DNA from 3 places in the Exiguobacterium sp. s57 genome. Region 3 is predicted to be linked to each of the others. Evidence: predicted binding sites of a transcription regulator. Region 3 holds the regulator's gene; each other region holds the start of a gene.
What was found. Region 3 encodes Rex, which represses fermentation and respiration genes when NADH is low (regulators of the CRP and FNR family bind a similar motif). Its sites were predicted from a motif close to TTGTGAAATATTTCACAA; they were not measured.
Positions count from the first base shown of each region.

Region 1 (10,727 bases), on a different contig from region 3:
GCTCAAATTTTCGAAGCGATCGGATTAGACAGTCGATTGATTGAAAGGCATTTCCGAGGAACGACATCTCAACTATCTGGGATTGGATTCGTTGAACTAGAGGGCGAGGCGAGAGTGTTGCACGAATCCGCTTACCAGACGAATCGTCCGCTAGAAGCGGGGAGCGATTTCCAGTGGCGGGCAGACGGAGAAGAGCATGCATTCAATCCAAAGACAATTCATTTGTTGCAACGAGCTTGCCGCGAGAATGATCGAAAGTACTACGACGCCTACGTTAAATTGCATGAGTCTTCAGGACAGTTTATCCGCCAGTTGTTTACGTTCAAAGCACAACGTCCTGTGGCGCTTGACGAAGTTGAACCTATCACTTCGATTGTGGGACGATTCAAGAGCGGCGCGATGTCGTTCGGGTCGTTGTCGAAAGAAGCGCACGAAACACTCGCCATCGCCATGAACCAGATTGGTGCGAAAAGTAATTCTGGTGAAGGGGGAGAGGACCGCGCTCGTTATGTGGCAGATGAATTTGGAAACGAGCGAATCAGTCGCATCAAACAAGTCGCGAGTGGACGTTTCGGTGTGACAGCCGAATATCTTTATCATGCCGATGAAATTCAAATTAAAATGGCTCAAGGAGCAAAACCTGGAGAAGGTGGACAACTTCCGGGGAACAAAGTGTATCCATGGGTAGCGGAAGTTCGAGGTTCGGTTCCTGGGGTTGGACTGATCTCGCCGCCTCCGCACCACGATATATATTCCATCGAGGATTTGGCACAACTGATTTTTGATTTAAAGCATGTGAATCCGAACGCAAAAATCAGTGTCAAGCTCGTATCGAAATCAGGGGTCGGGACGATTGCGGCAGGTGTGGCAAAAGCGAACGCGGATACGATTGTCATCAGTGGATATGATGGCGGGACTGGTGCTTCTCCGAAGACATCAATCAAGCATACGGGACTCCCTTGGGAACTCGGTCTCTTAGAGACACATCAAACGCTTGCATTGAATGGATTGCGGGGGAGAGTCACGCTTGAGACGGACGGTAAGCTTATGACAGGGCGGGATATCGTCATGGCCGCAATCTTCGGAGCGGAAGAGTTCGCTTTTGCGACAGCACCGCTTGTCGTTCTCGGCTGTATCATGATGCGCGCATGTCACTTAGATACTTGCCCGGTCGGTGTGGCGACGCAAGACCCGGTACTTCGCCAAAAATTCATGGGGAAACCAGAACATGTCGTCAACTTGATGACATTCTTAGCTGAAGAAGTACGGGAGATCTTAGCATCACTTGGTGTGACGTCACTCGACGAAGTGATTGGTCGAACGGATTTACTCGAAGAAAGTGAGTGGAAGACGATTCATCCGAAAGCAAAACGGTTGGATTTAGCACCGATGCTCTCAATGCCGACACCACTCCCAGAATCTGAAGAGCTACCTCATCCGGCATATTATTCCTATGATCATCGGAAATTGATTCCAGCAGTTTCCCGGTCGATTAGCTCGTTGCAGCCGACATTCTTCGTTGGCCGGATTCGCAACACCGATCGAGCGGTCGGGACGCAGTTAGGATTTGAAGTAACGAAAGTTCATGGTCAGTTTGGTCTTCCGGACGATACGATTTCACTTCGACTTAGTGGGTCGGCCGGACAAAGTTTAGGTGCATTCATACCACGTGGAATCACCATTTCTGTGATTGGAGATGCAAACGATTATATCGGTAAAGGCTTGAGTGGAGGGAAACTGGCGTTGATTGCTGAAAAACATGCCCCTTTTGACGAGAGTGAACAAATGATTGCTGGTAACGTTTGCTTATACGGAGCGACGAGCGGTCAAGCTTTCTTTAACGGGCACGTCGGCGAGCGTTTTGCCGTCCGTAACTCAGGTGCAGCGACAGTCGTCGAAGGAGTCGGAGATCATGGCTGCGAATATATGACGGGTGGTACTGTTCTCGTACTCGGACAGATTGGGCGAAACTTTGCGGCCGGTATGTCTGGTGGAACAGCTTATATTTACGGAGCACAAGCGTATGAACAACTCGTCAATGAGGAACTCGTTTCCGTCGAACGAGAACTGGACGATGAGGACATGGAACAAATTTATACACTTCTTGAAGCGCATCAATTCCATACAGACAGCGTCAAAGCACGGACGATTTTAGAGTCATTTGAACAAGTGCGTTCACACTTTGTGAAAGTCGTTCCGAGAGACTATGCGAACGTCTTAGACGTGATGCGTCAGATTGAGGCGAATCGTCCAGAATTGAGTGAGGCCGACCGAGCACTTGAATTGTTCCGCGTCGTGACTGAAGGAGGTACCGCATGAAACATAACTTTTTGAATATCGCGCGAACGACCTTACCAGAGCGTCAGGTTGATGAACGGGTGAGAGATTATGATGAATATGCGTCTCGTATGGATGACGAATCTGTCCAGCAACAAGCCGCACGTTGTATGGATTGCGGCACACCGTTCTGTCATGTCGGGGAGTTGATTGGTCAGGAGACGATTGGATGCCCGATTCATAACTTTATTCCAGAATGGAACAAGCTTGTCACGAAAGCAGACTGGATGGGTGCGTATCATCGATTGATGGAGACGAACAACTTCCCGGAGTTCACGGGAAGGGTTTGTCCGGCGCCGTGTGAAGGATCATGTACGCTCGCCATTAGTGAAGATCCTGTCGCCATCAAATCGATTGAACGGACAATCATCGATCGTGCCTTTGAAGAAGGATGGGTGAAACCGAGATCGATTCAGCATAGAACCGGGATGACGGTCGCGATTATCGGAAGCGGTCCAGCCGGATTGGCTGCAGCCGATCAATTGAATCAACTTGGACATTCGGTCACCATCATTGAGAAAGCGGACGAAGCGGGAGGGCTCCTCATGTACGGAATCCCGAACATGAAACTGGATAAAGGTGTCGTAAGACGTCGTGTTCGCCTGCTCGAGCAAGAGGGAATCGTCATCCGGACGAATGTAGAGGTCGGTACCGACGTGACGGTCGAATCGCTTCGTAACGAGTACGATGCTGTCATTTTGGCGACTGGCGCACAAAAACAGCGTACGCTTGGGATTGATGGAGATGATGCCATTGGCGTGGAAATGGCAATGGACTATTTGACAGCCTCGATGCATGAACGAAAAGGAGTACATCTCGAATCGAAATTTGACGCCAAAGACAAAAATGTCATCGTCATCGGAGGTGGGGACACAGGCGCCGATTGCGTGGCGACTGCGATTCGTCAAGGCGCAAAATCAGTCGTTCAATTTGGTAAGCACCCATCAAAAGGGTTGCTTCGTGCACCTGAGAAACCTTGGCCGTTGCAGCCTGACACGCTAACGACCGATTATGCGTATGCTGAATCGCTCGCGGTGTATGAGAAAGACCCGAGAACGTATTTGATTCGTTCCAACCAAATCGTCACGAAAGAGGGACGTGTCACTGGGATTGAAACGGAACGGATGACGAAAGTTGTCAACCCGGATGGTCAGGCGACTTTCTTCGTGGAAGAAGATTCGATAGAGACGTATCCTGCGGACCTCGTCCTCGTTGCGATTGGGTTTGAGAGACCGGAGCATGAATTGCGGAAAATCGGCGTCGAAAAGACGAAGGATTTCCATACAGCAACGGATAACGTCTTTGTCGCCGGGGATGCGAAGCGAGGTCAAAGCTTAATCGTTTGGGCAATTCGAGAAGGGCGAGAAGTGGCAGAAGTCGTCGACTCCTATCTCGAAACTTGCAAGACTGTCTTAAAAACCTCATCATAAAAAAGGAGCGACAACCGTCGCTCCTTATCTTTTGTTTAGGAGGAGTTTTATGTTTACCGAAATCCTCATGTACACCGGAATCTGGTTTATCCTCATATTAATTTTACTAGGAACTATTTATTCACGACGGAAGAAATGATTAAAGGACCATTGCCGCAATCACCCCGAAGATGATGAGAGGGATGTTGTAGTGTAGGAACGTTGGCCAAACCGTCTCACGTAGGTGATCGTGTTGGCCGTCAGCGTTCAATCCACTCGTAGGTCCGAGCGTCGAGTCACTTGCAGGACTCCCCGCATCACCAAGAGCACCCGCAGTCCCGATGATGGCAATCGTCGCCTCCACAGAGAAACCGTACTGTACACAAAGAGGAACAAAGATGGCTGCGATGATTGGAATGGTCGAGAAACTTGACCCGATTCCGAGCGTGATCACTAGTCCGACGAGTAGCATAACGAGAGCGGCAATCATTTTCGAGTCACCCATCAGATTGCTCGCACCGTTGACGAGCGGATCAATCGCGCCTGTTTCACGAATGACGGCTGCGAATCCGCTTGCGGCAATCATGACGAAACCGATGAACGCCATCATGCGCATGCCGCTTGTGAAGATGTCATCTGCCTCCGACCAAGGGATGAGGCGGAAAATCGAGAGTAACATCAGTCCTGTCACTGCCGAGGCGATCATCGACTCGGTCTGTAATTGAACGATGAGAACGATGAGAACAACGACAAGCGTCATGATCATCTTGAAACCGCCCATTTGACGAACTTCATAGTCAGACGGTCCGAGTGCGATTGTTTCATACGTTCGCGGTTTCCGGTAATGGATGAACGCTGCGATCAATCCGACGACCATACCTAATGCCGGGATTCCCATGATTGAGATGATATTGACGTCGCCGACTGTCAAGCCGTTCGCTTCGACATTCGCAATGAGAATCTCATTCAAATAGATTCCGCCAAATCCGACCGGTAACAACATGTATGGTGTCACAAGACCGAAAGTTAAGATTGTCGCTACGAGACGGCGATCTAGTTTCAATTCATTGAATAAGACGAGTAACGGTGGAATCACAATCGGGATAAAGGCGATGTGAATCGGGAGTACGTTCTGTGAGCTGATCGACAATAATAAGAGTAGCGACAATAAGAACGCTTTGACATAACTCACGCGTTTACCCGACACGTCACGACCCGACATGGCAATCAGTTTTTCGGCCAAGACGTCTGGTAGACCCGTCTTCGACAACCCGACGGCGAATGCGCCGAGGAGTGCGTAACTGAGCGCGATGCTCGCTCCGCCCCCGAGGCCGTCGCTAAAAGCGGTCAACGTATCGTTAAACTCAAGTCCTCCAACAAGCCCTCCGACTAGCGCCGCTAATATTAAGGATAATACAATGTGCACTCGACTGATGGCGAGCGCGAATAAGACGATGACTGCAAGTAACACTGCATTCATATACATCCAACACCTTTCATATTTTCTTTCTCTTGGTATCACTTTAATATGATAAAGACTTTTTGAAATTTAACATATGATGTGACCCTTGTCAAATCGCTCATGAAAAAAGCGATAACTCGTAAAAGTTATCGCTTGCGTGTTACATATCGACGTTGTGATACACTTGGCGCACATCTTCCAAGTCTTCGAGAACGTCAATTAATTTTTCGAATTGTTCTTTCGATGCGTCATCGAGCGACACTTCGTTCTGTGGGAGCATCGTCAACTCTGCGACGGCAAACTCCTCAACCCCGGCAGCCTTGAATGCGGTCTGAACGGCGTGGAACGCTTCAGGCTCGGCATAGACGATTACCGTCTCGTCTTCTTCGATGACATCACGAACGTCAAGGTCGTGTTCCATCATAAGTTCAAGAACATCATCTGCAGACATTTGGTTGACACCGATGACGGCTGTCGCATCGAACATATAAGCGACCGAACCACTGACGCCCATGTTGCCTCCGTTTTTACCGAAAGCAGCACGAACTTCTGATGCTGTACGGTTCACGTTGTTCGTCAACGTGTCGACGATGACCATCGCACCATTCGGTCCGAATCCTTCATAACGAAGTTCGTCGAAGTTCTCTTCGTCGCCGCCTTTTGCTTTATCGATTGCACGATCGATGATTGCGCGAGGCACGTTATATGTTTTAGCGCGCTCCACCACAAATTTTAATGACTGGTTCAATTCAGGATCTGGTTCCCCTTGTCGGGCGACCACATAGATTTCGCGACCGAACTTCGCATAAACGCGACTCGTGTTGGCATCTTTAGACGCCTTCTTCTCTTTAATGTTGTTCCATTTACGACCCATTACATGTCATCTCTCTTTCCATTTGTACGTAGATTCATTACAGATTATATAAGAAGTTGGCTGAATTGACGAGTAAAGATTTACTCGTCGCCTTTGTCCATTTTCTCTACAATCTCAGTGAGGGTCTTCAAACTTTCAATCAGCCGGTCTGTCTCATCTTCATTTAAAAATGCGAGGCGCTCTTCGAATAGCGTTCGGAACGAGTCTCTTCGTTCAAGTAAGATTCGCTCACCTTTCTCCGTCAGCTGGTTCCATATCACTCGGCGATCCCGTTCGTCGGGTACGCGGGTAATGTAGCCCTCGTTCAACAGTTTCGTGATGAGAGGGGTGACGTTCGGTGGTGCGATGGAGAGTGTCTCGCTAATTCGTCCATTCGTGACTGCCCCCTCGTCTTCAATCAACATTAATAGATGGAAATGAGAAAAGTTCAAGTTTGGAATTTGAGGAAAATCAGATCGACGTAGCAATTTACGACGAATTAAAGGGATTAGTTTGACAAACTGGTCCGCTGCATCTTGTTTCGGCATAATAGATTCACTTCCTAGTTAGGTTCTATGTTCATTATACACGAGTTAGGTGCAGTTGAACCTAAAAACGGGTTGATGTGATGATTGATACATCTTATAAGAGATAGAACTGACACAATTAATGTAAGCGTTTACATGAATTGTTACTCATGTTTTCATGAAAACGTATTCGATTTTACTGAGGGTGCATGAAAAAATCAAGAGCTATCAACAAATGATAAAAAAATATTGTGAAAGAGTTCACATTGTTGTCACCCACAAAACCGGGAAAACATTGTATTCTATGAATGTGAAGGAAAGCACAATCTCTTGAAAACAAGCACCACATCGTGCTTCCATCAAGTCAATATGTTCATTAAAAGCTCTCACTTATGAGGAGGAACCTAACATGGCAGTTAAAGAGAAAGCAAAAGTGGAAACAACGGCAGAACAAATGGTGGATACGCTCGTAGCGGGCGCACACGCCGCACTCGATACGTTAATGACGTTCGACCAAGAGAAAATTGATCACATCGTACAAGCGATGGCGCTCGCAGGTCTAGAGAAGCACGTCGAACTTGCGAAACTAGCATATACAGAAACAGGTCGCGGTGTCTTTGAAGATAAGATGATCAAAAACATCTTTGCGACAGAATATATTTATAACTCACTTCGTGGAGAGAAAACGGTTGGCGTCCTTGAAGATGACGTTCAAAACGGAATCACATACATCGCAGAGCCGGTCGGCGTCGTTGCAGGTGTCACACCGGTCACGAACCCTACTTCTACTACGATGTTCAAAGCGATCATCGCCATTAAAACACGTAACCCGATTATCTTTGCCTTCCACCCGTCAGCTCAACAATGTTCTAGTGAGGCAGCGCGGGTCCTCCGTGACGCAGCGGTAGCCGCAGGAGCTCCTGAAAACTTGATTCAATGGGTAGAAGTCCCGTCACTTGATGCGACGAAAGCACTCATGAATCATCCTGGTGTCGCGATGGTCCTTGCTACTGGTGGAGCAGCGATGGTCAAGTCCGCCTACTCGACTGGTAAACCGGCTCTCGGTGTCGGACCTGGTAACGTACCAGCCTATATCGACAAAACAGCAAAAGTGAAACGTGCCATCTCAGACGTTATCCTTTCAAAAACGTTCGACAACGGGATGATCTGTGCGTCTGAACAAGCAATCATCGTCGACCAAGAAGTATACGAAGAAGTGAAAGCGGAAATGACAGCACTCGGTTGCTATTTCTGCTCACCTGAAGAAAAAGCGAAACTTGAAACACTCGTCATCCGTACGGACACATGCGCAGTCAACCCAGAGATCGTTGGGAAGCCGGCAGCGTGGATTGCAGAAAAAGCAGGTCTCAAAGTCCCAGCTGACACAAAAATCTTGATTGCTGAACTTGAAACGGTTGGCGCGACAGAACTTCTCTCACATGAAAAATTGAGCCCGGTCCTCGGTGCTTATAAAGTTCAATCACGTGAAGAAGGATTTGCGGTTGCTGAAAAAATGCTTGAAATCGGTGGTCTCGGCCATACAGCTGTCATCCACTCAACGGACGACGATGCCATCCTTGATTTCGGTCTTCGTATGAAAGCTTGTCGCATCATCGTCAACTCACCATCAGCACACGGTGGAATCGGTGACCTTTACAACGAAATGACACCATCCCTCACGCTCGGTTGTGGGTCTTACGGTAAAAACTCCGTCTCTGAAAACGTGACGGCGAAACATCTACTCAACGTGAAAAAGGTGGCGAGACGTCGCGTGAATATGCAATGGTTTAAAGTACCTGAAAAAATCTACTTTGAGAAAAACTCTGTCCAATACCTTCAATCACTCACAACGAAAAAGCGGGCGATGATTGTAACGGATGAAATGATGGTCAAACTCGGATTCGCTGATAAAGTCATCAAAAACTTACCAGCAGGTGTTGAGTACCGTATTTTCGACCAAGTCGAACCAGACCCATCTGTTGAGACGGTCATGAACGGTGCTGAAGCGATGCGTCACTTCCAGCCAGACATGATCATCGCACTTGGTGGTGGTTCGCCGATGGATGCTGCGAAAGGAATGTGGCTCTTCTATGAACGTCCAGAAGAGAAGTTCTCAAACCTTCGTCAGAAATTCATGGATATTCGCAAACGGACATACAAGTTCCCGACACTCGGTAACAAATCAATGTTCGTCGCAATCCCAACAACTTCTGGTACAGGTTCAGAAGTAACACCTTTTACCGTCATTACAGACAAAAAACGTAATGTGAAATATCCGATTGCTGACTACGCGATCACACCAGACGTCGCCATCGTCGACCCTGAGTTCGTCATGACCGTACCAGCATCAATCACGGCAGATACAGGAATGGACGTGTTGACACACGCCATCGAAGCTTACGTATCAGTCATGGCAAACGACTATACGGACGGACTTGCGCTCCGTTCGATGAAGATGATCTTCGACTACCTACCAAAAGCGTATGAAAACGGTAGCGACGCGGAAGCTCGTCAGAAAGTGCACAACGCGTCAACAATGGCAGGTATGGCGTTCGCGAACGCGTTCCTCGGCATCAACCACTCGATCGCTCACAAAATCGGTGGAGAGTTCCACGTACCGCACGGTCGCACAAACGCGATCCTCATGCCACACGTCATCCGTTACAATGCGACACGCCCATCAAAACTTGCGGCGTTCCCGAAATATGAGTCATTCATCGCTGACGAACGTTACGCAGAAATCGCACGTTACCTCGGTCTTCCGGCAAGCACGACAGCAGAAGGTGTCGAATCACTCGTCCAAGCAATCATTGAGCTCGGACAACGTTTGAACATCAAACTCTCGTTCAAAGCACAAGGCATCAAGAAAGCAGATCTTGATGCGAAGATTGACAAAATGGCGGTCGACGCATTCGAAGACCAATGTACGACGGCGAACCCGAAAATGCCGCTCGTTGAAGAATTGAAAGAAATCATGTACGCAGCATACGAAGGCGTATAAGAATCAATAGTCACGCGTGAGCCCGTTCAACTCGAACGGGCTCTTTTTGTGGTCTGAACATGATATTCAGTTTCTAAAATTATATTTAATGGATAAAATATTAAATAGTCAGACGATAAATAGCTGTCTATAATAAATATTGGCATACTTAGCCAATATCATTGAATGGGGATCATGTAATGTTAATAGTGATTAGTTTGTTGCGTTCAATCGCGACAGTCTTTCTCTTTTTTAATCCAATCCATCCGACACCGCTCGAGACTGCGGAATACTTTTCATCAGTCGATCGAAATGCAGATAGCTGGGAAAGTGCTGACTTTTTTGAATCATTCGGAACCGATTTACCCGTCGACATGGACCGGAACGTCCTTTACACAGAACGGATAACCGGTTGGACTGAGATTGAGGTGGGTGATGAAACGTATGAAGGTCTTTCATCGATGACGTTTGATCAACCGTTCAAAGGAACAATTTTACATATGGAGTGGGGACAAGATATTCCGGATGTCAAAGAGAAAGTGATTGTCTTACCGACGACAAAGTTTTCATATGACAATATCGAGGATGCGTATACCGTCGATTTCACGGGTGAAGTATTGAATGACCAAGAAGCGAACGCATATTTGTCATTACTCGCATCTAAGGGAGCGGCAGGATACTTGATCACACCTTATGAAGACGATCCATATGGGATGGGTTTTGTTTTCACGTCATCCTACATGCCGTTAGATGGTACGGGTGTAGACTCCGATACGGCTGAACAGCTGAAGGATGGACAATCGATAAAGATAGAGCCTTACCGTGAAGAGATCCCATATATCGAATTTGTTCAAACAGGGAAGAGTAATCAAGAAATCATCATCATGTCCCGACTCGATTCTTCCTGGCACGGTGCCCATTATTTGTCTGCCGTCGGACCGTCGACGGTCTTATATCATCTCATGCAAGTGATGAACGAGGAGACACCGGACTATACGATTCGATATGTCTTTTTGAATGGGAATGGGGACTCTAGAGAAGCGAGTGACGATTTCCTCGAACGATTAATGGTTCAAAGGGAGAAAGTCGATGCAGTCGTCATGCTCGATATTCTTGGGACCGGCGACGGCCCACTATACGTTCGGACGAAAGGGATGAA
Region 1 covers NZ_JACSKR010000001.1:308,852-319,578, forward strand. The annotation lists gene gltB (glutamate synthase large subunit) at 1-2,319, shown strand, start outside; gene KNO98_RS01610 (glutamate synthase subunit beta) at 2,316-3,767, shown strand; gene KNO98_RS01615 (Na+/H+ antiporter family protein) at 3,907-5,226, opposite strand; gene KNO98_RS01620 (YebC/PmpR family DNA-binding transcriptional regulator) at 5,369-6,082, opposite strand; gene KNO98_RS01625 (MarR family winged helix-turn-helix transcriptional regulator) at 6,163-6,609, opposite strand; gene adhE (bifunctional acetaldehyde-CoA/alcohol dehydrogenase) at 6,998-9,589, shown strand; gene KNO98_RS01635 (zinc-binding metallopeptidase family protein) at 9,769-10,727, shown strand, end outside.
Region 1: the regulator Rex is predicted to act here: its motif matches at 6,838-6,855, upstream of adhE (bifunctional acetaldehyde-CoA/alcohol dehydrogenase).

Region 2 (10,727 bases), on a different contig from region 3:
TCCGTCCGATCCGAGATAGGCGAAATGCGTTTAGGATAGCATGAATATCGGTCCCGACATGATTTGCCCATGCTTTTTCGGACTGAATGTACAGGTCATAGCTATCTCCCGCTTTCGTGTCGAACAAAATGACCGCGCGTGAAGGCTCTAATATCCCTTCAATTCGCCCGCCGCTTTCAACCGCCCGATAGATATCTTCCCAAAAACAAGTCGTAGCCAATGGAACTCCCTCCTCTCTCAAGTATTCTCTCCATTCTATTGTAAATCACTGAGCACCTCACGACAAAATCGGGACTTGTTCTGGATGCACAAATACCCGTAACCAGATGGTTACGGGTCATCACTATATAGAGGTTACAAGACAGGTTCCATTGTTTTCATGAGCACGTTCGCAGAGTGTTGCATTTTTTGATGCTCTTCTTCTGACAATTCGATCTCAACGACTTCCCGCACTCCTTGACGATTGATGATGGCTGGTACACCGATATGGATATCATGTAGGCCATATTCCCCGTCGAGATGAGCACCGACTGTCAACAATGTGTTTTCGTTACGAAGGACGGCTTTGACCAAACGAAGTAATCCGAGACCAATCGCGTAGTATGTCGCACCTTTACGCTCAATGATATGATATGCCGCGTCACGAACGTTCACATAAATATCTTCGAGATCTTGCCAGTTATATTCGTCATGCTCTTCAAGCAATTGCTCGACCGATTTTCCGTAAATGCGGGCGTTGCTCCAAGCAGCGAATTCTGTATCTCCATGTTCGCCCATGATGTAGGCGTGGCAGTTGCGCGGATCTACATTAAAGTAGTCGCCAAGCATATAGCGTAAGCGAGATGTATCTAGTACTGTACCTGAACCAAAGACTCGATGTTTCGGAAGACCCGAATATTTCCATGCGAGATGTGTCATGATGTCAACCGGGTTTGAGGCAATAATAATGATTCCATCAAAACCAGAATCCATAATCTCTGAAATCATAGATTTCATAATCTTCGCATTTTTTTCAACGAGGTCAAGACGTGTTTCACCTGGACGTTGTGGCGCACCGGCAGTGATGACGACAATATCAGCTACCCCACAATCCGTGTAATCCCCTGCCCAAACACGCATTGGTGATGAAGCAAATGAGACGCCATGGTTCAAGTCCATCGCTTCCCCTTCTGCTTTTGCTTTATTGATATCAATAATGACGAGTTCTTCACATAGACTTGCTGTTGTTAATTGATAAGCGAAGCTCGCACCTACCGCACCTGCACCCACGAGTGCGACACGTGTTACTTTAGCATGATTTAATGTTTCCATATTGATTCTCCACCCTTCGAACAATCTGTTTCATGTTTTTGTTATCTCTGTTACAACATGATTGTAACATCATTCACAAACCCTAACTACAATAGAAACCGTTTTCACTTTGGCGATATTGTGACAATATTCACATTCAAATGGAACATCTTCATTTCCTGTACTACCCTCATCCGAGCACAAAAAAACAAATCAAAGTCGCTCCGAATATAGAGATGAAATTGACCGCATCGTTACCGAGCAGGCGCCATCCAGACACGTATGTCGTCGAGACCTGGTGATGAACTTTTTTTTCAGTCAATTTGCCACAGACAGTACAACGAAACTTGCGTTGCAGAGTCGCTCCAAGTAACGTGTCGATGACGCTACCGCTTAGCCCGATCCCCCATAACATGAGGAGCAGTGCCACATCCATTTGGACAAATAAGATAGAAGAGATCACGATTACGAAAGCCCCTATAATCGACATGAATGTGCCGAATGTGGAAACTGCACCGCTTGTCCCCGGTTCGACTCGCTTAAACGTGAACATGAATCGCGGCTTATTTTTTGAGAGCACACCAAACTCCGACCCCCACGTATCGCTTGTCGCCGCGGCAATAGACACAATGTACATATAAACGTAGACAAAATTTTCTGTGAGCAGATACCCGAGTGCACAAAGAATACCGACTCCACCGTTGGCCAATACCTGTATGGCGTCGCGAGCGCCTGTTTTTTCGATGATATCATCCACTCCTTCTTTATCGCGTGAACGATATTTCGAGGCGAGCGACGAGGTCGAGAAAAACACACCTAGCAAATATAGCCCAAACCACCCAAACGATAGTCCAATCAACGTCCCTGTCAGCACTGTCAAGATGGCTCCTAAAAACGTTAATGACTGCAACCGATAACCGAGATAGGCGACGATACAAGTTACAACAAATATGGCGAACATTGGATCATCTCCTTTTCTGTCACGATCCATTCAACAGGCAGATCATGTGGTTCAGTCGGCACATGACTTACAAGCTGATTCGTGTAAGCCAAAGCAATTGTTGTTCCTTTATATGTTTTTAGAAAACGGTCATAATATCCTCCACCCCAGCCAATTCGATATCCCGCCCGATCAAATACCCTTCCTGGCACAACACAGAGGTCGATTGGCCTCGTCGTCGGTAGAGTCGTCGGCTCTAAAATATTCATGACTCCCGCCTCGAGATCATCGACCGAATGAATGATGTGAAATGTAAGTCCTTGCCTCGTTACTTTCGGGACACAAACCGTTTTTCCTGCTTCAAATGCCTCGTGAATGATTGGAGAAGTATCAATTTCAAGCGGAAGTGAAGATGTCACTGCGATTGTCTGACTTTCTTTCCATATATAGGATGAAAACAGTCGTTGGTGTATCGCTCGATCGACGAGTTGCCGATTCGTCATTTGCTTGATGGATTGATGCACGATGCGTCTTAATGTTGCTTTTTCTTCCACAACTCGTCCCTCCTTATAAAAAAAGCCGCCACATATGTGACGGCCGGTCTCTCATTATTTCACTTCGCGGTAAAGCGTGTGACGACGGAGACGTGGGTTGTATTTGCGCAACTCGAGGCGCTCAGGGTTGTTACGTTTGTTTTTCTTCGTGATGTACGTGCGATCGCCTGTTTCTGTGCAAGCTAATGTAATTTTAACGCGCATTTCTTTCACTCCCATCTCAATGATGTTGTATCAAGTGCTTTTGCTTTACAGTCTAAGCATACTCAATTATCCTACCAAGTTTCTTTTGAAAAAGCAAGGTTATTTCACGTTCTTTTTCATTGGTTTCTGTCCATACGGAGAAGATTCAAGAGGCAGGCAAGTATTGACATTCTCACTCACCTTGTACCATTGCTTCAAGTCATGGATTGAAATCTCTTCACCGACATAAACGCACTCCGCTTCAGGGAACACACTGTTCTCAATGCGATGAATCGCATCGAATAAACCACCATGCCCGTGTGGATTGCGTGTCGCTTCGAAGGACAACATAGTTGAGTATAACGGAAGCGAAAGGGATTGCGCAAGTTCTCTTGCCGCAGGAATCGTCATCCAATCAAAGTGATGAACCACTTTGAAAGAGATCTGTTTCGCCAATTCATGAACTAGTTTGACATACGCAATATTTTGCGTGGCCACCTGATTCATGACATGTTCTAAAAATGTACTAGTCGGGCTCACTCGATACACATGTATGTTCCCATGCCGCTCATACGCTGGTAACTCATCGTGGTATGGTGTCAACACGTAGACGATTTCACCTTCGTTCGCTCTCGCTTCGACCTCATCAACGACCCGCTTTCCAAGTCCTCCGACGATATGACCGTGATATTCGGGAGTAAGCAGCAGGATTGCCGGCTTCTCTTGTTCACGCTCTGTCGTCACGTAATAATCATGGGGTGACAAGAATGAGTCGATGTCGATATCATCGTCTTGAAGGAACGGGTAGGCCGCGAAGTGTTCATTTAGCAATTGATCCGAGAGCTCATCCTGATAGAGCGCCGTTTCAAGTTCGGCAAACAATCGTGTATGTTCTCGGAAGCGTTCAGCAGCGTACTGTGCCGTCGTTTGTCCATCTAAAATAAATGCCCAGTCACTCGACACAGCCAACACATAATGGCGAATCAATTGTTTCAATGCACGATTTGTTAAATCAGATTTTCCGCGATAATCAGCCACATCTTTTACGAGTTGCATCTCCATCATATGAAGGTGGCGAAGCATCCATTCATTTCGTTCATTGATCCACACTTCACCGTATCCTTTGCGCCCCCACGTATTCATCGAGACGTGAACCGTCTGTAAATCTTTGAAGTGACGTTCGAGGAACATCGCCGGAGTGATGGTCTCAATCCCAAATTCCACAAGGCGCTCTGCCACTTTCCCTAGAAATTCCGGTCCTTCGAACCACCAATGACCGAACAACTCCGCATCGAACGGTGCTGTCACTAAAAATGGCGGGAACGTTTGAGCACCATGGGCTTCAAGATGTGATTCGAGTGTTTTCGCAAAATCCATCGCATGATTCTCAATTTGATGTTCCGCCCAGTCGCGGACATAAAAATCTTTTTGATCCGTGTCGCCCGTGATTCGATGCATTTTTAATCCCGTATCAAACCGAATGCCTTCAGGGTGCATGAATGATTGAATATAGTCCCAATCTCGATCATAGGCCAAATCACGATAAAATTCACGATAGTCCGGATGACCCGGGTATCCAATCATCGAACTCCAAATTTTGCCCGAGATGATTTGATCTCGTGGGAACAATGCGACCCCATGCGGAGAATAAACAGGCGCGCCAATCCCTTTGTCAGGAGTCGGATCAGCCTCTAATAAGGCATGCTCATCGACGAACGTGTACCGCACCCCTTCTTCATATAGAATCCGGTCTACTCCTGGTGTATAGGCACACTCCGGCAACCAAATACCTGTAGGGCGGAACCCATAATGACGTTCGAAACAATTAAGGCCAGTCCGGATTTCCGCTCGGGCAGCCTGCTCCGTAAACAGATGCGGGTTGAATCCATGAGTCGCTGTACACGTGACCATATCAATATAGCCCGCCTCACGATATGTACGGAACGCCTCATTCAAGTTTTTATTCCAATGAAGGAACGTGTTTTTCAAGTCTTGATAACGTTGTTTATAAAACTGAAGCGTTGCCGTCTCTGCATCCGTTCTTCCTTCTGAGAGCTCTAAAGCAATCAAATCAAGCATTTCATCCAAATGCTCGGCGTAGCGGTCTTGAATGAGCGGGTCAGCAAGCATTTCTACCACAGGCGGTGAAATACTAACTGTCCAATGTAACGGACGCTTCAATCGATCGACTTGCCAAAGGATCGGGATATAAGTTTCTGATATGGCCTCGTACACCCATCTTTCCTCTAAACGGTGTTTTTCTTCATGCCTAACGTACGGTAAATGAGCATGAAGGACGAGTGAAAAGTATCCTGGTTTCATGTATAGAGTCCTCCTTAACGTACGAAACGGTATGCCGCATATTTTGGTAATGTATCCAATAACTCTGGAGAATCAACTTCTCCGTATTGCCAACGCCTTACTGGTTCTGCGAATCGTCCAACACCGGCTGGTTCTGCCCGTGGCGTATCAAGCGGTGTCGATGCCGCAATCGGTAAAAATTCCCCTTCCATCGTGCGGATTCCAAATTCGAACACATATGTCGTATTTGGATCGAGAGGACGAACGAACCAACTATTCGTCATCTCAGGGAGGTCAAACGTGTAGGACCGGTTCGTGTGCCCGCTAGCGTAATCAAGCAACGTCACATCTAATATACGGAACGCTTTCGGCAATTCTTCCCATCGTCTCATGAACTGAAGCTCTAACGTTTTTTTCACCAAATCAGATACTTCCCAGCACACATATACTGAGTTCGGAGACTGGACGATCGCATGTAAAAAGTCTACATTATATCGGTCTGGTAACTGCCAGTATCCTTCAGGACCTTTCTCAAGGAGTGGTGAAGCCTTCACATCAACCGATTCTTTCGCTGATGCTACTTGTTTGTGTGATGCCGTTACGGACGTCTTTTCTTTTTTCTTGTCGCTTTTTTGTTTCACAGGGATAACGTCCTCCGATTCTTGGTGCTGATTTCTCCATTTTCGCCATGCGTATTGGACTTTGCCAATGGGGACGTCTAGTTCTGCCGCAATCTGTTTTAACGTAAAACCTTGTTGTTTCAAGGATACGATTTTCTCTTCCATCTCTGTTAGGCTCCCTTCATGTAAAAATCCATGTAGACTATTATTCGCTTTCTGGATTGCTTTTCCTGCCCAAAAAAAATAAAGAACAACAGTCTTGTTGTTCTTTACCACTAATCTTATTGGTTCAAATCATAATGTTTCCCTTTTTCAAGGAAAATCAAATGCTCTCCGAAGTTTGTCACATGATCGCCCATGCGTTCGAGGTATCGAGCGATGTTCGAGAATTCATACACATCATTCGTACCGACCGTCATAGCCGGAAGAGAACCGATGTATTGTTTGATCACCGTCAAATTGATTTCGTCAATCACACGGTCCATTTCATTGAGTTCACGAACACGACTCACTTCACCCTTCCGATATGCACGAGTCGCAAGTTCAAGCATGTCGATCAACTGTTCAGCCATCTGCTTAAGCGGTTGGATGTCATGTACATATGGAACATGCTCGATCCGTGTCACTGCTTTAGCAATATTCGTCGCATAATCCGCAATCCGCTCCAAATCAGTGGCTGACTTCATCGTTACAATTAGACGGCGTAAGTCAGTTGCAACTGGTTGTTGCTTTGCAATCAACAGAATCGCTTCGTCGTTGATTGCTAACTCTAAATCGTCTAGTTCGTTATCATTGTCGATTACGGTTTTTGCCAATTCAAGATCATGTTTTTCTAACACTTCGATTGCCGTTGCCGTTTGGCGCATCGTCAAATTCGCCAAATGAACTACTTTATCTTCTAACTCTGTTAACTTTATATCAAAAAATGTACGATTTTGTGCCATCAATCTAGTCTCCTCCTTAACCGAAACGGCCAGAAATATAGTCTTCCGTCCGTTTGTCAGATGGATTCGAGAAAATCTTATCTGTTATATCGAACTCGACAACTTCTCCATTCAAGAAGAATGCCGTTTTATCTGAAACACGGGCAGCTTGTTGCATGTTATGCGTCACGATAATGATGGAATATTGCTCTTTTAACTCCTGGACTAACTCTTCTACTTTTAACGTAGAGATCGGATCAAGGGCTGACGTTGGCTCGTCCATCAAAATAACGTCAGGCTCAATCGCCAACGTACGAGCAATACAGAGACGTTGCTGTTGTCCACCAGAAAGACCGTACGCATTCTCATTCAAACGGTCTTTTACTTCATCCCAAATGGCAGCACCGCGAAGCGAACGTTCGACAATTTCATCTAGCACTTTCTTATTTTTGATTCCGTGCGTACGTGGACCATATGCCACGTTGTCATAAACGGATTTTGGGAACGGGTTCGGTTGTTGAAACACCATCCCGACAGATGTACGCAAATCTTCCACTCTGTAGCCGCGGTCAAAAATGTTTTTCCCGTGATACAGAATCTCACCATTTGTTCGAACCGACGGGACGAGCTCGACCATACGGTTCAACGTTTTAATGAATGTCGATTTCCCACATCCAGACGGTCCGATGATTGCCGTAACTTCATTCTGTTTAATGTCGAGGTTGACGTCAATCAATGCTTGGTCTTCTCCGTACCACAAGTTCAAATTGTTGACGACATAAGCGCTATCTTTTTTCATCTCAGTCATTGTCGGTTCTGTCGTAGTTGTGTTCACGTTTTGATCTCCTTTATTGAGCTCTTGTTGTTTCATCATCTCGAGCTTCCTCCTCATTCATCTGCAAAAACGACTCAATGTCGATTCGTATATTTGTTTCGGATATAAATTGCAACCGAGTTCATCGCAATGAGCATTGTCATCAGTACGATGATTCCAGCTGCGGCCAAGTTTTGGAATTCCGCTTGCGGTCGGCTCGTCCAGTTATAAATCTGAATCGGTAACGCTGTGAAGTCAGAGAAAATGCCACTAGGTGTTGTTGAAATAAACGTGGCAGCACCGACCATGATCAATGGTGCCGTCTCACCGATTGCACGAGACACGGCCAAGATGATTCCCGTGATAATCCCAGGAATCGCTGACGGTAAGACGACATTGAACGTCGTCTGCCATTTTGATGCTCCAAGTGCTAAAGAAGCGTGGCGTAACTCCATTTTGACTGATCGAAGCGCTTCCTGTGATGCCACGATGACGATTGGCAAACTCATGAGACCTAGGGTAAGGGCACCAGCGATAACAGAGTTACCCAATTCCATGACGCGGACGAAAATCGTCAAACCGAGCAATCCGAAGACGATTGAAGGTACTCCAGCCAGATTTGAGATATTGACTTCAATAAATGAAGTCATACGATTTTTTGGTGCGTACTCTTCTAGGTAGATTGCCGCACCGACGCCGATGACAAACACCATCGGTACGATGAGAAACATCAACCATAATGAGCCAATCAATGCGGGGTATAGCCCAGCCTGTTCGGGACGACGTGACGGGAAGTTACGTAAGAAGTCGAGGTCGACCCACCCTGCCCCTTTCGAAACGATGTCATAAATCAAAGTCGACAGAACGACTAACGCAAAGACTAGCCCTGCCAAGAAAACATATTTAAACACTTCATTCAATTGTAAACGGCGCTTGATTCGCTCAGACACTGTTTCACGATTCATCAGGTTCTTTTTATTCTTGAACTCACTATTCGGTAAAGCCATTTTAATACTCCTCTCTGAAGCGGCGCGTCACCCAGTTTGCGAGCAAGTTCATCAAGAGAGTGAAGACGAACAACAACGCACCGACCGCATAGATACTGTAATATTCAATTGTGCCGTACCCTGCATCACCTTTAGCGATTTGAACGATGTAAGCTGTCATCGTTTGAATCGCATTGAGCGGATTGAACTCAAAGTTTGGCTGCGAACCACCAGCAATGGTCACAATCATCGTCTCACCAATCGCACGACTCATTCCAAGAACGATCGAGGCAATGATTCCTGACGTCGCTGCAGGCATGACGACTTTCGTCGCCACTTCAAGACGTGTCGCACCTAAACCGAGCGCACCATCTCGAATTTTCTTCGGAACAGCACTCATCGCATCTTCAGAGATGGAAGCAATCATCGGAATAATCATGATTCCGACTACAATCCCCGGGCTTAGAGCGTTGTAAATTTGAAGTCCTGGAATAAGTGATTGCAAAATTGGTGTGATGAATGATAAGGCGAAGAAGCCGAAGACGATGGTCGGTACACCGGCCAACACTTCTAATATCGGCTTTAACACCCGGCGTGCTCGCTCTGAGGCGTACTCACTTAAATAAATCGCTGACGCCAATCCGAGCGGGACCGCAACAAGCATCGCAATTACAGTAATTTGGAGTGTCCCCATCACAAGTGCCCATACCCCGAAGCGCTGATCTGCACTAAGCGGGTACCACTCTGTCGTCCCTAAAAATTCAGCGACAGGCACTCGTTCAAAGAACTTGAACAGTTCAAAACCAAGCGTGAACGCTATACCGATTGTCGTGACGACTGATACGAATGCGCTCAAGAATAATAAGAACGGCATGATTTTATCAAACACGTTCGTCGTACTGAATTTCTTTTGTTTATTTTGTTGTATCATCTCTCGAATCGAGAGCTCTTTGTTTTGTTCGTTCATCTCGTGTATCGCTCCCTACCTCTTCATACTAGAAAGCATGGCGAGAAGGCGAGAGTAGCTCTCACCTTCTGCCATCTGTCAATATCATTCACCAGCAATCTCATCAATCATTTTCATGTTTTCATCGTAACGTTCTTGCTCCATTTTCACGTAACCAACTTCTTCAGATAGATCAGCAGCGTTTTCGTTCATGAAGCGTGCGAAATCAGCCACTTGCTCTTTATCTTTCAATGATGCGTTGTTGACGTAAGTGAAGATTTCACGTGAGAGCGGGTATGACAAATCGTTGATTGTATCGTGTGTCGGTTCTACACCTTCAACTTTCAATGCACGGAGTGTATCTTGGTTTTCAAGGTAGTAAGCGAATCCGAAGAATCCGATTGCACCTTCCGTCCCTGCGACACCCGTTACGAGTACGTTGTCATCTTCCGACAATTGTGCGTCTTGGCGAATATCGACTTCATCAAGAACTTTTTCGTCGAAGAAATCATACGTACCTGAATCCTTACCTGGTGCGAAGAATGAAATCTCTTCATCTGGCCAGTCAGAGCGAACATCTTTCCACGTTTTCACGCTTGTGTCTGTCCACATTTTTTTCAATTCTTCAATCGTGATATCTTGTGCCCAGTCGTTTGCCGGGTTTACAACGAGTGATAGACCATCAAGCGCGACTGAAAGTTGTGTGAATTCCACACCATTTTTCTCAGCTTCAGCTGCTTCTTCATCTTTGATTTCACGTGATGCGTTTGAGAAGTCTGTCTCTCCCGTCACGAAACGTTTGAAGCCCCCACCTGTACCAGAGACACCGACCGTCACTTCAACTTCCGGTTGTTCGGCTGAATATTCTTCTGCGACTGCTTCCATGATTGGGAATACAGTTGACGATCCGTCCATGACGACTTTTCCTGAGAGCGCATCGCCTTCAGCAGCTCCACCTTCTTCATTATTCCCACAGGCAGCACCTACGAGTGCGACCGAAGTGATTGAAGCGAGTACAGCTGATTTTTTCATCCAAGACATTTGTGACGTCCTCCTTGAGTTTGCTTTGATTTTTGTTGTGGATCTGTTGTTATGTCCTACAATTAATATCCTAATGAACTTCTATTAACGAGAAATAAACGGAACGTAAAAGAATTGTAAAGACAAAAA
Region 2 covers NZ_JACSKR010000001.1:675,479-686,205, forward strand. The annotation lists gene KNO98_RS03520 (rhomboid family intramembrane serine protease) at 1-220, opposite strand, end outside; gene KNO98_RS03525 (L-lactate dehydrogenase) at 355-1,311, opposite strand; gene KNO98_RS03530 (DUF92 domain-containing protein) at 1,481-2,251, opposite strand; gene KNO98_RS03535 (5-formyltetrahydrofolate cyclo-ligase) at 2,230-2,784, opposite strand; gene rpmG (50S ribosomal protein L33) at 2,839-3,003, opposite strand; gene KNO98_RS03545 (1,4-alpha-glucan branching protein domain-containing protein) at 3,088-5,289, opposite strand; gene KNO98_RS03550 (DUF4912 domain-containing protein) at 5,304-6,053, opposite strand; gene phoU (phosphate signaling complex protein PhoU) at 6,170-6,832, opposite strand; gene pstB (phosphate ABC transporter ATP-binding protein PstB) at 6,849-7,619, opposite strand; gene pstA (phosphate ABC transporter permease PstA) at 7,721-8,632, opposite strand; gene pstC (phosphate ABC transporter permease subunit PstC) at 8,634-9,578, opposite strand; gene KNO98_RS03575 (PstS family phosphate ABC transporter substrate-binding protein) at 9,663-10,598, opposite strand.
Region 2: the regulator Rex is predicted to act here: its motif matches at 1,430-1,447, upstream of KNO98_RS03525 (L-lactate dehydrogenase).

Region 3 (10,727 bases):
AACGCTGACCTCTCTTTTTACTGTTTACGCTTTTGGTTGTCGATAATTCTCCCGGTGCCACGTGTTGATACGACTCACGATGAACACGAGAAGGGCGAGAATCCACATGAAGAGTGTCTCTTCGTAGAAGTGGGCCCATACCGAGCCTGGCGCATAGAACGTATGAACGGTCACGTCGACCGGCCAGACGACGATGCGAATGAAGAGCGTGCTCATGAGTAGACCACTGAAGAGACTGAGCAAGATCCCTGGCCACGTCTGAATGATGAAGCCGATGACGACCGGTAAAAAGTAAAAGAGAATAGACGGGACGATCGTCGGCTCACCGCGGATGAGTTCAGATACGAACTCGGTCCCGGTCGGCACGATATAGGCCAGTCCCGTGAGGAACGCTTGAATGAACTCGATTCGCATGGCACGGGTACGCATCATGTATGGAGTTCCTCCCATTCCGCATAGAGTGCGGTGATCGATTCTTTCGCTGCGTCCGATTCGGTCGATAGTTCTTGGGCACGGGCGAAGTCGTTGAAGACGTCCGGCTCACAAAGCAACTGTTCGATCTCGTCGAGACGCTTCTCATGTTGCTCGATCGCCAGCTCGATCTCTTCGATGCGCTGTTTGATCCGGCGCTCTTCCCGTTGCTGTTCCTTGTCGGCGCGTTGTTTTTTCACGACGACCTGCTTCGTCTCCTCACGGGCGAGTCGGGCGAGTTCTTCGAGCTCTTCTTTCTTCTCGACGTAGTACGAATAGTCTCCGAGATACTCATCGATGCCGTTCGGCGTGATCTCTAATACACGTGTCGCGAGACGGTCGATGAAGTAGCGGTCATGCGAGACGAAAAGGATCGTGCCCGGATAGTCGAGGAGGGCATTCTCTAAAATCATCTTCGAGTCGAGATCCAAGTGGTTCGTCGGCTCGTCTAAGATGAGGAGGTTCGGTTGCTCGAGCTTCAGCTTGGCTAACGTAAGACGTGCCCGTTCACCACCCGATAGTTCGAGGACACGTTTCGTGACATCATCCCCGCTGAAGAGGAACTGACCGAGAAGACTCCGCACTTCTTGCTCACGCATGAGCGGCCAGTCGTTCCAAATCTCATCGATGACACGGTTTGTGTCAGACAAGTTTTGTTGCTCCTGATCGTAGTAGCCGATCTCGACGCCGGTCCCGTAACGGATCTCACCCGTGAGGACGGCTTGTTGTTTCGTCAACACTTTGAGAAGTGTCGACTTCCCGACCCCGTTCGGACCGACGAGCGCGACGGATTCACCGCGCTGCAGCTGGAAGCGGAGATTTTTGGCGATTTCTTCCTCATACCCGATGGCGAGGTCACTCGCGCTCAACACATCGTTCCCGCTCTGGCGTTTGATGGAGAACGAGAGGACGGCGCTGCGTTCGTCACCGTCCGGGGCATCGAGTCGGTCGACTTTCTCGAGACGCTTCCGCACGCTTTGTGCACGCTTCGTCGTCGTCGCTCGGGCGATGTTTCGCTGAATGAAATCCTGCATCTTGGCAATCTCTTCTTGCTGCGACTCGAACTGCTTCTTCTCTTGCTCGTAAATGGCGGCCTTCTGTTCGAGATACTTCGTGTAGTTCCCGACGAAGCGACGGCTCCGATGACGTGACAGCTCATAGACGACCGAGACGACACGGTCGAGGAAGTACCGGTCGTGGGAGACGATGAGGACGGCTCCTTTATAGCCGCCCAAGTACTTCTCGAGCCAGGCGAGCGTCTCGATGTCCAAATGGTTCGTCGGCTCATCCAAGATGAGCAGGTCAGGACTTTGAAGGAGCATCTTCGCCAAGGCGAGACGCGTCCGTTGTCCCCCGGATAGCGTGTCGATGCGACGTTCGAAGTCATCCGGATAGAAGCGCATCCCATGGAGGACCGAGCGGATGGTCGCTTCATACTGGTAACCGCCACGCTCTTTGAACGTATGCTGCTCTTCATCGTAAGAAGAGAGGAGACGTTCGTACGCAGCGGCGTCATTTAGGATTCGTTCGGATCCCATATCGGCTTCCATGCGACGGAGCGTCTTCTCCTGCTCGATCAAGTCCGTGAAGACGGTGAGCATCTCGTTCCAGATTGTCTCGTCGGATTCGAGTCCTGAGTCTTGGGCGAGATAGCCGATGGTGACGTCTTTTGGCTTCATGATGTCCCCGGAATCATAGTTGTATTCACCAGCGATGACTTTCAAAAGTGTGGACTTACCGGCACCGTTCCGACCGACGAGGGCGACACGTTCACCTTCCTGGATTTCGAGTTTTACGTTTTCTAAAATCGGCTCGACGCCGAAGGATTTGGATAAGTTGTTGACTTGCAGTAGGATCAAGTGAAAAAACCCCTTTCTCTCTATTTAGTATACTGTATTTTTCAGCGATTTTAGGTATATTCGTTGAGTGGTCATGTGAATTCGTTTACAATCAAGGTGTATGAAATTCAGATTCGTTTGTAACGTGTCGTAAAAAGGAGGCTCTTTCCGTTGAGTCAAAACGAACCAAAGATTCCACAAGCGACAGCCAAACGGTTGCCACTATACTATCGATTTATTCAAAGCCTGCATGCGTCAGGGAAACAACGTGTCTCTTCAGCAGAACTGAGTGAGGCGGTCAAGGTCGATTCGGCTACGATTCGCCGTGATTTCTCGTACTTCGGTGCGCTCGGTAAAAAGGGATATGGCTATAACGTGCAGTATCTGTTAGACTTTTTCCGAAAGACACTGAATCAGGACGAGATTACGAATGTCGCCTTGGTCGGGGTCGGTCACCTTGGGACGGCATTCGTCAACTATAACTTCCTTAAAAACAATAACACACATATCGTCGTCGGGTTCGACGCAGACGAGACAAAAGTCGGCACGACGATGTCAGGCGTCCCAATTCATCACGTCGATGAGATGGAACAGATCATGAAGCAAAACAAGATCGACGTCGCCATTTTGACGGTACCTTCTGCCTATGCGCAGCCCGTCGCAGACGACTTGGTGCGATTCGGCATCAAGGGTATCTTGAACTTCACACCGGCACGACTCACTGTACCGGACACCGTTCGCGTCCATCACATCGATTTGTCGATTGAGCTGCAGTCACTCATTTACTTTATGCAACACTATCCAACCGCTGAGGGGGTCCATCAATAATGGAATTACTAGCATCATCACTCGTCGTCGGGATGCCAGGTGGGGTGAGTCTATTTGTCATCGCCATCATCGCACTCATTCTCTTCGGACCGAAGAAATTACCGGAGTTTGGTCGCGCGGCCGGGCAGACGCTTCGTGAGTTCAAAAATGCAACGAACGGCATGATGAACGAGCACGACGAGAACGACAAGAACGACAAGAAAGCTATCGAAAAGAAAGAGCAGTAAGCCATGAATCATCAACCTGATCAAGAGCGGGAACTCACCGATCACTTGACAGAGCTGCGGAGACGACTGATGCTATCTGCATTTGTCGTCTTTGCCTTCTTTTTGATGGCTTTGCCGAGTGTCAAATATGTACTCGCGTACTTGCAAGAAGATCTCATCGAACGTGGGCTCGAACTGAACGCCTTTGGGGTCGCGGACCCACTCATGATTTACTTGAACTTGGCGCTCGTCATCGGCCTGATTGCGGCGAGCCCATTCCTACTGTATCAAGTGTGGGCATTTGTCGCACCCGGTCTGCATCCGAATGAGCGGAAAGGCACGCTTGCCTATATCCCGATCATCTTCGGATTGTTCTTGATTGGTCTTGCGTTCGCCTACTATTGGTTGTTCCCGCTCGTCCTCGATATCTCGACGGACCTCGGGCAAGACCTCGGACTCGAACAACTCATCGGGGCCAATAATTACTTCACGTTCTTGTTGCAGCTGACAATTCCGTTCGGTCTATTATTCCAATTACCGGTCGTGACGATGTTCCTCACCCGGATCGGTGTCGTGACCCCGTACTTCTTATCGAAGATTCGAAAGTACGCGTACTTTGCGCTATTCGTGGTCGCGGCGTTCATCACACCACCGGACTTGACGTCGCACCTCATGGTGTCACTACCGCTCTTCTTCCTATATGAGATCAGCTTATCGATTTCACGTATCACCTATAAAGGGGTGCTGCGCCGGGAGAAAGAAGCGATGGTGCAAGAACAGATGGATTTAATGAAACAGATGAATGAGAAATGAGCATCGTTCCTTCCAGGGAGACGGTGCTTTTTTGATTTTTGGTAACGAACGTTTTTCAACAACACGAAAACACATGACTGACATGATAAAATAAAGCTACTCAGTTGGATGCCAGGGGGAGAAGCGATGATTTGGGAGTACTACGGGGATGCAATCATCATCATCGGTGTGTTGACGACGATTTTATTGATTGCCATGCTGAACTTTTTGAAGTCGAAATTTAAGCGAAGACTCGTCTTTTCGTTGATGCTGCTCGTGGTAGGATACACGCTGATCTTGATTGGTCTCGTCTTTGTTCGCGGATGGGATGGTCTGGGCTGGAGCATGATCGGCTTCAGTTTATACGTGATCGGTCTTGTCACCTATATCGGCGTCGTCATCTATCACTGGATCAAAGCACGACGCACGACGAATTCGTAAGTGAACCGTTCCGGTTGCGGGACGGTTTTGTTGTCACGCATGGAGTTCAAACTTTAGACACTTTTACGTGAAATAGTGAGCAAAAGGATTGTCAAACCTTCTTGTGAAATAGTACACTAAGTTCAGAAAGTGAATGTGATTTTTATCACAAACGCTAACTTGCCTAACACCTAAAGGAGAGACAATCATATGAAAATCGCAGTCATCGGATGTACACACGCAGGAACAGCAGCTGTTAAAGGATTACTCGCCAAGCATGACAATCTCGACATCACCGTTTACGAGCGGAACGATAACGTCAGCTTCCTCTCGTGTGGGATCGCGCTCCACGTCGGTGGGGTCGTCCAACGTGCGGAAGAGTTGTTCTACTCCTCTCCACGTGAACTTGAAGAACTCGGTGCGACGATGCGCATGAAACATGACGTCTTGTCGATTGACACCGAAGCGAAGACGGTCCACGCCAAAAATCTTGAAACCGGGGAAGACGTGCATGACACGTATGACCGTTTGATTGTCACGACGGGTTCATGGCCAATCGTCCCAACGCTCCCAGGAATCGAAATGAATGGAATCGAGCTCTGTAAAAACTATGCGCATGCCCAACGCATTATCGAGCGTGCGACGGATGCGACGAAGATTGCCGTCATCGGGGCGGGCTATATCGGGGTCGAACTCGTCGAAGCGTTCGAAGCATACGGAAAACATGTCACATTTATCGATAGTGCCGACCGCATCTTGAACAAATATCTCGATAAGTCGTTCACAGATCCATTAGAAGCGGACATGACCAGTCGCGGGATTGATCTCGAACTCGGTCAGACGGTCGATGCGTTCCGTGGAACAGATGGGAACGTCACACATGTCGTGACAGACAAAGGTGAATTCGAAGCGGATCTCGTCATCTTGTGCGTCGGATTCCGTCCGAATACAGGACTCCTAGAAGGACAGGTCGACATGCTCGGGAACGGCGCCATCATCGTCGATGAATACATGCGCACGAGCAACCCGGATATCTTTGCGGCGGGGGACAGTTGTGCCGTCTACTACAACCCGGCACGCACACACGCCTATATCCCACTTGCGACGAACGCTGTCCGCATGGGAACGCTCGTCGCGGAGAACTTGATGCAACCACGAGTCCGCTACCAAGGAACACAAGGAACGTCAGGACTTCGACTTTATGACTGGAATATCGCGTCGTCTGGTCTGACGGAAGAAGCGGCAGCACTCTTTGGGCTCGAAGTCGAAAGTGTCGTCATCGAAGACGCGTATCGTCCGGAGTTCATGCCGACCGCAGAGAAAGTCGAATTCAAACTCGTCTATGAAAAAGGAACACACCGTATTGTCGGTGGACAAGTGCTATCGAAAGCGGATTTGACGCAAGCGGTCAACACACTCTCGCTAGCCATCCAAAACGAGATGACAATCGAAGAGCTCGCCTATGTCGACTTCTTCTTCCAACCGCACTACAACAAACCATGGCACTTCCTGAACAGCGGAGCGCTTGAAGCGATGAAAGACAAAGTGAATGCCTAACAAAAAACGCGGAAGCTAAAAGCTTTCGCGTTTTTTATAGATAGCGTGGGGCATCTTTCATGGAATTCGTCAAAATCATATAAAGCAGGAAACTCCCAGGTAGGATCAAAAAGATGAGTCGAACTCCGATTGATGAAATACCAAAGTATTCAGCAATCCCACCGCATACTCCAGACAGAGAGCGGTCGGTCGCCGACTTACGAAGTGTACGTTGCATAGAAAAAGCTCCTTATGAGTTGATATGTAAATTTTACCATATGAGTACAAAGATGTCCGCTTCGATTGATTCGTGTATGTAGATTATTTACAAGTCACTCGGGGAAATAGGATAGGGTAAGTGCGCGTCATGTTGTCTACCTTGAAGGAGGAATTTTTCATGGCTAAAAAGGAAAAACAACCGTATCATATCGTCACGTTCACGTTCCCGGAAGAGGCGATTTCGTATCAGGCGTTCAGTAAGCTGAAAAAGTACCATGCGGATGGGCTTGTCGGTTTTGAACAGCTTGTCGTCATCAAGCGTGAAGAGAACGGGGCGTTTTCGTTTGAGGATGCGGCACAGCTCGCACCGGTCAACAAGTCGACGAAAGGTGCGCTCATCGGGATGGCCGTTGGAATCCTCGGCGGTCCGTTCGGCATCCTGTTCGGGACACTCACAGGTGGTCTCATCGGCGGCACGAAAGACGTGAAGCATATGCAAGGCATTCAAGACACGTTCAAGCGGACAGTCGGTAACATCGAGCCGGGTCAGACAGGCGTCATGGCCATCGGGGATGAATTCGATCCATCAATTTTAGACGGGCTTGCAGAAGAGTTCGGAGGGACGGTCACGCGGACAGACGAGGAGCTGTGAGACATGAAACTCGGAATCTTAGGTGCCGGGAAAGTCGGACGCACGCTCGGGGAGCAGTTCGAACAAGCTGGCTATGAGGTGCTGTACGGGACACGGACGGAACGGGAGGGCACATTGACCTTACAAGAAGTCGCCTCAGCGAGCGATGTGCTTCTGCTATGTACACCGTTCGCGGCAGCGGTCGACCTGTTACCGACACTCGACGGACTGGATGGGAAAGTATTGATTGATGTGACGAATCCAATTGCCATCGAGTTTAACGAAGTCGAGCGCCCAGACGGAGTGTCAGGTGCGGAGTATTTGCAGCGACTCATTCCTGATACGAAAGTTGTGAAGGCGTTCAATCAGACAGGGGTCGAGAATTTAGGCGATCCGAATGGGTCCGCCATGTTCGTCGCAGGTGAAGATGAAGAAGCGGTGCGGCTTGTCGTCGAGCTATCGAACAAAATCGGCTTCGATACGCATCCGCTCCACGGTCTGAAGCTGGCTCGTGAGTTGGAAGGATTAGCGTGGCTATGGATTCATTACGCGGTGAAAGAACGGAAAACACGAGACTTCGCATTCTACTTAACAGAAAGCTAAAAGGCGATCGGGGCAAATGCCTCGATCGTCTTTTTTGATTAGAATCCAGCTTGACGTTCTTCACGTGCTTCGAGTCTTGCAATGGTTTCCCGTTCGATGGCTTCAACTTCTCGTTGTTGCCAACCTGGAATCAGGAAGGCGTCGACAAGAACCCAGATGCCAGAGATTAGAAAACCAAAGATTCCAATAAAAATAAAAGTTAAAACAAATGATGCAACGATTAAAAGAATCATCGCTACAGCAGAACCGGTCTTCTTGAAATAAAAACGGTGTCCGCCGAATCCGCCAAGGAAGAACCAAAGCAAATACGCCACGAGAAGGTTTGGTTTTCGCTTTTCGACTTCGCTGTTTACATACAGCAACTCTTCTGTTGTCAGATTTGAAGTAGAATAACTCATCATGATTTCCTACTTTCTTAATTTGAAATTGTTATAATGAATGCAGGTTTCATTGTATCGGAAAATAAAGTGATTCCCACGAATTACTAAAAGATATTTATAACAAAGAGGAGAATTTGGATGGTATTAGCGATTTTGACGTTCATCGTCGCCTTCGTACACGTCGTTGGTGGGGCGATTGCCCTTTATCAATATCCGCAATACAAACGTATGGCCATCAGTGCCATCGTACTCGGGTTCGTCTACGGTGGGTTGACCGTAGCTGTGATTGGATTATGACGAACAGACGACTGCGTTCGCGTCTTCAAATGAAGAGTGGCTATCAGTTAGGGACATACTTATTTTTAGGGCTCATCATCTTTGATTTACTCTTAGGTGACGTTCCAAGAATCTCTTTTGCGATGTATGCCTTGTTCTTTTACTTTTGGCAACGTGAACGTGTCGAGAAAGAAGAGAAGGGGTTAGCCGAAAAGATGAAGCAGCAGTCAAATGAGTGGACGATCACACTCGTCATCTTACTTTGTTTAGTAGGATATGTGGTCTCCCTTGGCCTACAATATCCTTCTGTTTCGTTGCTCGAGCTGAGCATCTATGGCTTCTCGACAATCTTCTGCATCCGGGCATTGACCTTGATCTATGCGATGCACCAACAACAGATCGACTAAAACCCATCCCTTCGCGTGAGAAAGGATGGGTTTGATTTAGGAAGCCGCTCGTCGTAGGACGAGCTTTTCGTTTACATAGATGCCGCTATAGACGAGGAAGCAGCCGAAGCTGACCAACAGTCCGATGTAGACGCTCATCATGAACGGGGTGAGAAGCGACCCGATTAAAATCGTCGATCGTGATAAGAAGTCGGCACCGGCGAACGATGTCCCCGCAAATGCCGAGTACGCACCACGTCGGTCTTCTGGCATCATGTTCGCCTTCTCCGTATTCAATACGGGCGAGTACAACAATTCGCCGAACGTCGCGATGAGCATGAAACCGAGAAGGAGCATCATCGAATTCGCACTCGTGATGACGGCGTACCCGATCGTGTATAATGCGAGCCCACTGAGAAGCGTGTGTTTATTTGAGAAGCGGGAGGCAAGACGTTGAATGAAGAACGTCAACGCAACGACGATAAGCGTATTTTCGATTTGAATGAGGCTCATCATCCGCACCCCGTTGATCGTCCATGATTCGATCGAGAGCGGTTCGAATGAATCAGCGAGTCGGACCGCGACATAACTACCCATCGAGAACTCGGCGGCGAGGATACACATCGAGCCGAAGACGACTTTGACGAACGGACGGTCACGCCAGGCGATTTGATAACTTTGGAACACGTCGACGAAGACGAGGCGAAGCTTTTGTGAGGTCCACGTCCGTTTCGTGTCCTCGAGGAAGATGGCGTACGCAATCGGCAACATGCTCGACGTGAACGTCAAAATCCAAAACAGTAACAGTTGGTTGCTGACATAGAGCCAGCCCCCTAGAGCCGTCCCGATCGTGATGGATAAGTTGATCAACCAGTAATCGAGCGCGTAAACGGCTTTTCGGTTCTCCGGCGTTGTCGCGTCGATGATGATGGCGCTCATCGCAGGCCGCCCGAGGTTATTCGTGACCGTGAAAATCGTATAGGCAATCATAAAGACGATCATCTGGTCGAACTGAAGACTGAGCGTCATGACGAGAAACATCGAGGCCGTGAGGCTAGCCGTCAACACGAGGAGTCGTTTTCGTGAAAACTTATCAGCGAGGTATCCCCCGATTAACCCGATGACGTATCCGAGACAGACGAGCGAGATCAAGAAGACGCCCGCGATCCATTCATTGAACGCTTTGACAAAGAGAAGTGCCATGAACGGCATGATCGCGAATGAGACCGAACGGTTGAAAAACGATGTAACGAGTCGAACTTTTATTGGTTTAGGTATATCTTTCCATTTCATCTTGTCACCTTCCATTCTGTACCTGTATGATAAACAAGACAACGAATTTGAAAAATGGACGACATGGGGAAATGATGTCCACTTTTAAGGGGGGATGTGACGTGGATGCATATTTATTTCGATTGTGGAAAGAGTGTCGGGACGGAGCGTACACGATTTCCGATATGGCGGAAGCCATTCATTTAAGCCCGAAACAGACGAAGCGCCATTTGGCACGGTGGCAAGAAGAAGGGTGGCTCACGTATACGAGCGGCCGCGGACGGGGGAATTTGACGCGTCTCGAATGGCTACGACACGTCGAGCGTGATTTGGCAAAACAGCTACTCGAACGCATGGAGAAAGAGTCGGTCGAAGCGGTGACGAATCAGCTGGAGTGGGACTGGTCACCAGCACAGGCAGGTCGGTTCATGCGTCAGCTCGAGAAAAAGTTTGGTTACGTCCAAACGTCGAGCGATGCGCTCATCATCCCGCGTCGTCGTCACTTTTTAACGACACATCCACTCGAGGCGGCTGACATTCATAGCGCCCACCTCGTCCAGAACGTCTTCAATCGTCTGTTCATGATTGACGCGTCTGGTGAGGTCACAGGGGAGCTCGCGCATCACTATGAATGGCAGGGAAGTACGCTCGTCTTGTTTCTTCGGAAAGGGGTCCGATTCCATGACGGGTCGCTCATGACGAGTAAAGATGTGACGAAGAGTCTGCGCATGCTCGTCCAGTCGGATGCGTATCGATATATGTACCGGCACGTCCGGCATATCGCATCGAACGGTACGTATCGCGTCGATGTCACGCTCGACCGACGCCGGAATTCGTACATCCCGAAACTGTCGATGATTCATACGAGC
Region 3 covers NZ_JACSKR010000006.1:6,868-17,594, forward strand. The annotation lists gene KNO98_RS12855 (hypothetical protein) at 25-432, opposite strand; gene KNO98_RS12860 (ABC-F family ATP-binding cassette domain-containing protein) at 429-2,330, opposite strand; gene KNO98_RS12865 (redox-sensing transcriptional repressor Rex) at 2,481-3,137, shown strand; gene KNO98_RS12870 (twin-arginine translocase TatA/TatE family subunit) at 3,170-3,364, shown strand; gene tatC (twin-arginine translocase subunit TatC) at 3,368-4,156, shown strand; gene KNO98_RS12880 (YesK family protein) at 4,283-4,576, shown strand; gene KNO98_RS12885 (FAD-dependent oxidoreductase) at 4,766-6,112, shown strand; gene KNO98_RS12890 (PspC domain-containing protein) at 6,147-6,329, opposite strand; gene KNO98_RS12895 (hypothetical protein) at 6,489-6,962, shown strand; gene KNO98_RS12900 (NADPH-dependent F420 reductase) at 6,966-7,544, shown strand; gene KNO98_RS12905 (TM2 domain-containing protein) at 7,583-7,942, opposite strand; gene KNO98_RS12910 (hypothetical protein) at 8,063-8,221, shown strand; gene KNO98_RS12915 (hypothetical protein) at 8,218-8,607, shown strand; gene KNO98_RS12920 (MDR family MFS transporter) at 8,644-9,879, opposite strand; gene KNO98_RS12925 (ABC transporter substrate-binding protein) at 9,981-10,727, shown strand, end outside.